One region of the Synechococcus sp. UW179A genome, then DNA from elsewhere that is predicted to be linked to it. Evidence: predicted binding sites of a transcription regulator. Region 1 holds the regulator's gene; the other holds the start of a gene.
What was found. Region 1 encodes NtcA, which controls nitrogen genes in cyanobacteria. Its sites were predicted from a motif close to GTANCNNNNGNTAC; they were not measured.
Positions count from the first base shown of each region.

Region 2: the regulator NtcA is predicted to act here: its motif matches at 1,625-1,638, upstream of DXY31_RS17805 (DUF4278 domain-containing protein).

Region 1 is NZ_UCNJ01000018.1:45,531-49,911, reverse strand. Features, by position in the region: gene DXY31_RS09220 (DUF3084 domain-containing protein) at 1-1,168, opposite strand, end outside; gene ntcA (global nitrogen regulator NtcA) at 1,227-1,961, opposite strand; gene rph (ribonuclease PH) at 2,037-2,762, opposite strand; gene DXY31_RS09205 (cob(I)yrinic acid a,c-diamide adenosyltransferase) at 2,906-3,514, shown strand; gene dcd (dCTP deaminase) at 3,514-4,107, shown strand; gene thyX (FAD-dependent thymidylate synthase) at 4,138-4,381, opposite strand, start outside.
Region 2 is NZ_UCNJ01000002.1:219,867-224,247, reverse strand. Features, by position in the region: gene DXY31_RS01085 (glycosyl transferase) at 1-582, shown strand, start outside; gene DXY31_RS01080 (DUF1830 domain-containing protein) at 799-1,044, shown strand; gene DXY31_RS17805 (DUF4278 domain-containing protein) at 1,285-1,536, opposite strand; gene DXY31_RS01070 (hypothetical protein) at 1,770-2,273, shown strand; gene fmdA (formamidase) at 2,521-3,726, shown strand; gene DXY31_RS01060 (FmdB family zinc ribbon protein) at 3,774-4,052, shown strand; gene DXY31_RS01055 (formamidase) at 4,253-4,381, shown strand, end outside.

The sequences.
Region 1 (4,381 bases):
GGCTCGGACGCAGCTCGATGGCAATGGGATCGGCGGTTTCACTGCGCCGCACGGCCACCGCTTCGAGTTCAACCCGTCCACCACTGCGTTCGGTCAGCTCCCGGGCAAGCGAGTTGACGCCATTGGCATTGAATTGAAGTCCTTGGCTGAGCGATCCCCGTCGGCGTACCTCTGCAAGGGTGGACGCCAGCAGCAGGTTGATGCGGTTTCGCACCGCTTCAGGACTGGTGTCCTGGCTGGCAAGAGTGGTTTTGGCCAGAACTTCTCCCTCAATGGTGATGGCCACATTGGGTCGAACATCCGGGAAGGCGTAAACCACGCGCTCACCACGCAGCACATTGGCCGCTGAGCGCAGCAGCACCACCCAGGTGCCTGGTTTTCGGATGGCTGTTTCCAGCCTTTCAATGTCCTGGCGGGGCACGAGGATGATCTGGCGATCAGGCGCCTGTCCAGGCAGAACTTTCTGATAGGCCTGCAGATTGGCTTCCCGCAGCACCTGGTCAATCACTTGGCGGGCTTGATCAGGACGATCCAGCTTGAGCGTGACGGTGGCCAGTGGCTGGCCACTGCTGATGGCCACATCGCCACGCCGTAGTGCCAGCAGGTTTTCCTCTAGTTGCTGGAGCTCCGCTTCGCCGGAGCTGATGCGTTCGCGCACCGCCCGAAGTTCATCGTCCGTGCGCTGGATTTCCGCATCGCGGTTGCGCACGTCTTGGCTGAGTCTCTGTCGTTCCGCCTCAAGTCGGCGCGTCTGTTCCTGCAGCGGTTGAAGTGTGCTGCGCAGCTCACCGGCCCGTGCCTGGGCATCAGCCAGGATCTTCCTGGCTTTGATTTCATCGGCGCGAGCCTGCTCGAGTTGTTGACGGGCCTTTTGTTGAGCCCTGCGGCTTCCTTTCAGATCGGAGCGGCTGCTGCGCAGTCGTGCTTCCAAGTCGTTGAGTTCAAAGAGGCCAACGCGCAGCTGACGGCTCACCAGCAGCATCAGACCCAGCGATAGGGCACTGATCAGGCTCCCCGTTAGCACTGTGATCACCACAGCGGTTTGACGTGGGCGAAGCCCAAAAAGGCTCAGCCGAGCCTTGCCGACCCTTGAGCCCAGTCGATCACCAAGGGTCGAGAGCACTCCCCCAAGGATCAACAGGGACAGCAGCAGAAGCCACCCGGTCACGGACGTTCAAACATGCGGCAGGCCGCTGAGGTGCTGCCCATCTTCACCTGTCGAGGAATTAACTGAAACGTTTGGCCAGCGCAATCGGATCCAGAACGGTGATTTTCTTGCGGTCAATTTCGACCAGACCTGAATTGCGCAAATCGCCAAGCAGTCGCGTGATCGTGACACGCGTGGATCCGATCGCTTCAGCGATGGCCTGGTGAGACAAACGCAGGTCAATGGTGATGCCCTGGGCCCCAGGCATGCCGAAGTCTCTGCAGAGGACAAGCAGAAAGCTCACCAACCGGGAGGACATATCCCGGTGTGTGAGGGTTTCGATCATGGTCTCGGTCTGCAGAATTCGGCTGGAGAGACCCTGCAGTAGAAGCAGTCCCACGCTGGTGTCCGCTTCGATTGCCTGGCGCACTGAGCTCGCCGGTGCTGTCACCATCTCGACTCTGGTGAATGCCACGGAGTGATAAAAGCGATCGGAGCGATGCCCGGTGAGTAGTGAGAGCACGCCGAACAGGCTGTTCTCTCTCAGCAGGGCAACGGTGATCTCTTCTCCCGACTCGTACACCCTCGACAGACGCACGGCCCCTCGTCGGATCAGATAAACGCGCTCGGCGGGGTCGCCAGGGAAAAAGATCGTCTTGTTCCGCTCCACCATTTCGGTGCTGGCGCCATCCAGATCACGGATCACTTCCAGCAGGGTTCGGCTGGCGGGGTTGGGCGCATTGGTCAGGCTTGTCTCTGTGGATCGCCCAGGTTGGGGAGCAGTCCGACTGAAGCCGCGCATTACTTCGGCCATGACCAACGCATCAATTCCGGGAAGTTACGGAGCGATGCGTTGTCACCCTGTAGCAACGCACACGGTTCTCCTGGCTCAGTCTTTATGGAGTGCATTCAGCTGTGCAGCCATGAGTTGCTTGAGCCCTGGTTCGGCAAGGTCCAGAAGGCTGTTGAGCTGCTGGCGACTGAATGGCGCACCCTCCGCAGTGCCTTGCAGCTCCAGCAGATCGCCAGCGTTGTTCATCACCACATTGAGATCCACATCGGCCCGACTGTCTTCGCTGTAGTCCAGATCGAGCAGGGGATGCCCCTCGATCAGGCCCACAGAGACCGCTGCCACTTGGTTGACAACAGGATTGCTGCTGATGCGGCCTTGTGCAAGCAGCCGTTCGCAGGCCTTCTGCAGGGCGAGCCATGCACCAGTGATTGCCGCAGTCCGAGTTCCAGCATCCGCTTGAATCACATCGCAGTCGATTAGCAGTGTGTTTTCTCCCAGAGCCTCCATGTCGATTGCGGCTCGCAGGCTGCGGCCGATCAGGCGTTGGATCTCCTGGGTTCGTCCTGACAATTTCATGAGTTCCCTGCGCTGACGATCAGGGGTGGATCCCGGCAGAAGACGGTATTCAGCACTGAGCCAGCCCAGGCCCTGATCACGTCGCCAGCGTGGGACGCCATCTTCCTGGCAGATGCTGCAAAGCACGGTGGTGCGTCCGGTGCGAACGATGACGGAGCTCAGAGCGAAGCCCATGGGATCCCAGTCGACGGAGAAGGTCCTGAGATCGGCGGGTTGGCGACCATCGTTGCGCTGGGTCTCGCTCATGGGGCAAAGGATCGGGATCTTGAGCCTGCCAGTTGGCGTAGAGACACCAGGGATGGTGTCAAAGGGATTGTGATTTGCATTTTCGCCGCTAGATTCGAATTCCGCTGGGTCGATTGGATTCAGTTACGACGGAAGCGACTGAGATGACAGCCAGCCTGAGCCCCAGCCATCGCTCCAGCGAACAGAGCGATGCCGATCAACGGGCTCTCAATCGTGCAGGCTTGCATCCCTTGCCCTCGCTCCAGCCTCATCAGCCCCTGCATCTGGTGGCCCCTGAAGGGCAGTTGCAGGTGCATACAGCCCCCTATCGAGGCAGTTTTGGCACGGTGCTTAGTCAGGCCCTGCGTTCCGCTGGGCTTGGCAGCCGTGTTGCAGTGATGCAGTTTCTCAAGGGTGGAGTTGCTCAGGGGCCTGATGCGGCAATTACCCTCTGTGATCGCATGGTCTGGATGAGGCCGGCGGTGATGGGTTGTCTTTCGGACCCGGCCAGCTCATCTGAATCCACGACAGTGGATGCTGTTCAGGCGGTCTGGCAGATCTGTCGCCGCCACCTGGCTAGTGGGGATCTCGATCAGTTGGTTCTAGATGAACTCGGTTTGGCCATTGCACTCGGCTATCTGAACGAAGCTGACGTGCGTGACAGCCTTGATGCACGCCCTGGTTCTATGGATGTGATCATCACAGGACCGTCGATTCCGGAATCTCTTATGGGCCTGGCAGATCAAGTGACGGAACTGCGTAGGGGTTTCTGATGCTTAAGAACGATCGTTGGATCACTGAACAGGCTGCAGCCGGCATGCTTGAACCCTTTCAGAGGGGCTTGATTCGTCATCTGGACCCTGAACAGAAGCTTGCACCTGTTCTCAGCTTTGGATGTTCCTCCTACGGCTATGACCTGCGTTTATCGCCTCGGGAATTTCTGATTTTTAAGCATGTTCCTGGAACAGTGATGAACCCCAAACGGTTCAATCCTGGAAACCTTGAACCCACAGAGCTTCACCATGATGACGATGGTGACTACTTCATCCTTCCGGCCCATTCCTATGGCTTGGGCGTGGCTCTAGAAAAGATGAAGGTACCGCCGAACATCACTGTGATCTGTCTCGGCAAGAGCACTTATGCACGACTAGGGATCATCGTGAACACCACACCTGCTGAGGCCAGCTGGGAGGGGCATCTCACGCTTGAATTCAGCAATAGCTCAGGAGCTGACTGCCGCATCTATGCCAATGAAGGCATCTGCCAGCTGCTGTTCTTTGAAGGTGATCCTTGTGACACCACCTACAGCGATCGCCAGGGCAAATATCAGCATCAACCTGAACAAGTGACATTAGCCAAGGTTTAAGGCCGACAAGATATGGATATCGCCTCTTCGTCAGGGCGCCAATCGCGCCTTGTGTAGGCGGTTTTTTTCGTACCAGTCAGCAAACTCAGGTGCCCAGCTCTGGAGATGCGGCCACATCAGGTCACAGAGCTCTCTGATTTCCTGTTGCGCATCAAGTTTGGAACGCAGATCCAGGAAGTGAAGGAAGGCTCGCAGACTGAAACTGACAACAAAGTGCTGTCGGTAGTCAAACGGCAGGATGCCTCGGGCATGCTCTTCAGAAAAGCCTTCGCGT
Region 2 (4,381 bases), on a different contig from region 1:
TCCGATTGGGGCCTCGAGATGGGACTGCTCTCCGAGGTCTATCGACACGTAGCACCCAGCCGGATCACACAGGTGGATTTAGGTCTGTTTGATCACAAGCACAAAAGCCTTGGAGACAAGCCTGACGAAGGTCTACAACGCATGGCCAGTGAGATCTTCTGCACTGTGTTGCGCAGCCTGATGGAGCATGAAGGCTGCGTGATGTCGATGGATCAGCTACCCACTCTGGAAGTGCTGTATCGGCGTGTCGGAGAGGACAGGGTTCGTCAATTTGGACTCGACTCCGCCATCAATCGACTTCCCTACGACCGTCATGGCGAAGAACTGGCGATCCACCGTTTTGCCGACCTGCTGCGTCCAAGCCTGAGCGGACTGCTGGCATCACCAATTGCTCATCAACTACCAAGCTGGTCGAGACTCAACAGCTGTAACCCATCCTTTGCAATGGATCTTGCCAAAGCTGGCAGAGTCGGCCACCAGTCGTCGAGTTACACACCAACTGCCATAAAACTCAGGCGTCCTAACCATTCACCAGTAAGACTCGAACTTGAGGCCAAAGCATCAACAACAGCAGCAGCTTGAGGAGTACCGCAAAAACGAGACCTCCCTCACCAATCAGTGAGGAAGAAATAACAGGTGTAACACAGCGAACCAATCCAAATGTTGCATCGACTACCCAATAAGTGCGTTTGGTATCAAGCGAGAAAATTCATATCAACAAAGTTTGAGTTTGGTTATAGATTAGACATTTTTACAGATCAATCCTCGAGAAATTAAAGATACTCTATTTAATTTCAGATGATTGAATGCGTGTACCAGAACGAGACCAACAAGATGGTGATCGTTAAATGCATAGGCCAAAATAATTTCTACCTCGAGAAGGTTGTCATGCCGAAAGAGTTCTTCTGGTTCGAGGCTCCAAAAGAAGCACGCCTTGAACTGTGGAAGATGTCACCACAGGGACAAATGCTCGATATTCGCGGCTACGTCGCCGACCACTCAATTAAAAGAGACATAACGACAGAAACTGCATATGCAAGTTGAAAATATTGAAATTATTTACATCAACGACAAACTCTAGTAGAATCAAATTAAATCCCAACAGAAGATCCTTCCAAGGCCCATCTAAATAGCTGCTGACTCAAAACAAATCTTCCATCTGCAGGAAACAATCATAATTAGACCTGCCTATGCAAAGTTCGGGCGGCCTTATTAACTGTTTTGAAATCTGCAACATCCCATAAGTTTAGAACTCAAGAAAATGAGCTCTTGTTAACGGTGTTATTAACACTTTGAGTAGGAAATACCTCGATACACGAGGTGCTTAGTTGCGCATGACTCCAAAGGAACCCCAATCAGTTTGGCCGTCTGCTTTGAGCGGATGAAGCCGTCGGGCACACACAGGTCACCCGCGAGGGATGCCTCGAGCTGGCGTACTCGATAGGTTGCTCTCCGGTAAGTGAGGGTTTGACAAGGCTTATCAACCGGAAGGGAACGCGGCTCATAGCGAACGCCACGAAACGTAAGTGTTGTCATTGAAGAAATCCGAAGCATCTCAGGTCCCCGTTCCATGGCCTGAAGTGAATGCGCCTTTTCGCGTTAAACAAAAAGGTGAACGAATCATGTAGCTAAGACTACAATTCAAAAGTGCTCAAAAGATCTATAAAAGTAAAGCCCTTTGACCAAATTGAGACAATTCTTAGCATCTGGCCCTCTAAACAATTCCTCTGCAATCAGATCCAAACTGCATGAACAAAAAAAATCAACTGATGAGCTGCATCATCATCATGGCAACATTGGGCCTTGCCAGTGGGTGCGATTCGAGTCCAAAAAAAATCGATGATCAATCTCAAGTCGATGAAGTTCCAGCGAAAAGTGCCAAAGTCGGCGAGGTTCTTGTCGCGACCGATGATGCTCAAGTAGTACTAACAGCACCATTTCGAGCTGGCCAACCAAACGGCCTCTATGACGGAGGAGTAAAAATTGAAACTCCTTCAGCAGGGACCACACATTACGAGATTAACGCGATCTGCAGCATGCCTGGCCTGGAAGGCTGGCCTGATTATGACAACATTTATGGAAAGACAATTAGTAATCCAAGTGATGCAGGCCAGGAAGGAGGAAATACAGAGTGGCAACTATTATTAAAGTTTAACGGCGAAGACATATCGAAAGGCAAAGAGAAACCACCCGCATGGGCAAAGAGATTGGCACAAAATCTATGCAGAAAGGGTGACTTCAACGATCAGAACATTGAAGCCAAGAATTCATAACCCAAACCAGCCAATCCTATTAAGCCAAGGCAACAGAAGTAAATGATTCCAGAAAAAATCACAACAGCGCTGCCCGAACCGCACAAACGAAAATGATTATCATTCCTATATTCATACATAGCACAAAACGGCAAATATTGCAGCCGGCATAGATACCATAAAGTCATTGATAACTAGTAAATAATGTAGCTCTTTTGACAGTTTATGTAGATGGCCTGAGCTATTTATTAAATATTGAAAATTCATTATGCCTAAAACATTATTCGAGGTTGATCTCACAAAATCAATGGACCAGCAGGAAATGCCTGGGCATAATCGCTGGCATCCAGACATTCCGGCAATTGCATCGGTGAACCCGGGAGAAACCTTCAGAATCGAGTGTAAAGATTGGACTGACGGGCAAATTAAAGATAATGACGACCCACAGGACATAGCGGATGTCAACCTAGAAGTTGTTCACGTTCTTAGTGGACCAATATGGGTCAATGGAGCACAACCTGGAGACATTTTGGTTGTTGACATTCTTGAAGTTGGAGCACTTCAAGGAGACGAGTGGGGATTTACTGGAATTTTTGCAAAGGAAAATGGTGGAGGATTCCTTACCGATCATTATCCAAAAGCAGCAAAAGCGATTTGGGACCTTCAAGGTGTCTATACAAGCTCACGTCATATACCCGGAGTTCGATTTGCTGGGATTACTCACCCTGGCCTGATTGGTTGCGCTCCATCCCACGAACTTTTAAAAGAATGGAATCGCAGAGAAACAGAATTAGTGAATACAGCTCCTGATCGAAGAACCTACGGTGCGGGATTATCTGGAAGCGAACCGGTCTTAGCAGCTTTACCAAACCCAAACAGCGCGATCCTGGGAACTGTCGGTGCTGAGGAATTCGATCGAATCGCCAATGAGGCAGCGAGGACCGTGCCGCCACGGGAGCACGGCGGTAATTGCGATATCAAAAATCTGACCAAAGGGACACGTATCTATTTTCCCGTTTATGTTGAGGGAGCCAAGCTATCAATGGGTGACATCCATTTCTCACAAGGAGATGGTGAAATTTCGTTTTGCGGAGCAATTGAGATGTCGGGTTATCTTGATCTTCACGTAGACATCATCAAAGGAGGTGTCGCCAAATACGGAATGATCAACCCTATGTTCAAAACCAGCCCTGTAGAACCTCATTACAGTGATTATCTCGTTTTTGAGGGAATTTCTGTAGACGAGTTTGAAGGTAAGCAACACTACATGGATGTTCATATCGCTTATCGTCGAGCATGTCTGAATACAATTGAATACCTGAAGAAATTTGGATACACGGGCGAACAAGCATATCTTTTATTGAGTTGTGCGCCAGTTGAAGGGAGAATAAGCGGCATCGTAGATATTCCTAATGCATGTTGCACATTGGCATTGCCAACGGCCATATTTGACAAAGACATACTTCCCTGCTAGCAATAAAAAATCTTATCTTAATAAAAGCACTTAATCAGATTGACTCAATGCCTATTTATGAATTTCTCTGCGAAGAGAACAACTGCGGCCAGTATGAAATATGGGCAACAATTCAAGATCGATCAAAAAATACTCTTTGCCCCAAATGCGGAGGAGCAGGGCAGCGTGTCTATTCACCACCTCTAACTTTAACGGGAACACTCCGACTCAAAACAAGCACAAAAGAGCCTAAACTTGTTCGAGGTGAAGATTTAATAGATAATAGAGTTAAGCCTAGGCTTAAACAAAGTGATTCAAGACCATGGATGCTTAACAGGGGATGCTGACTTCTAAGGCAAAACTGATTTCAGCATTTTTATTTATTTTTACTTCAAAAAAGAAATTGGAGGGGATGCAAAAACAAAAAAATTTCTATCAATTGATACAAAAATCTTCCAGTCCGTTCACAAGTATTCAATAATGTTGCATTGGCTACTTATACCCTTTTGAGCAAGTGGCATGGTGAAAATGGTTATCATATCCATTCATGGCAAGTACAGGAAGCGTCAGCTCATGGGATGAAGCATTGCTCACAGCAATGGTTCAATATCCTGTCCCTGTTATTACAGGACCGGAGGATATTCAGACCCAAGTCGATAAAATCTGCAAGTGCTTA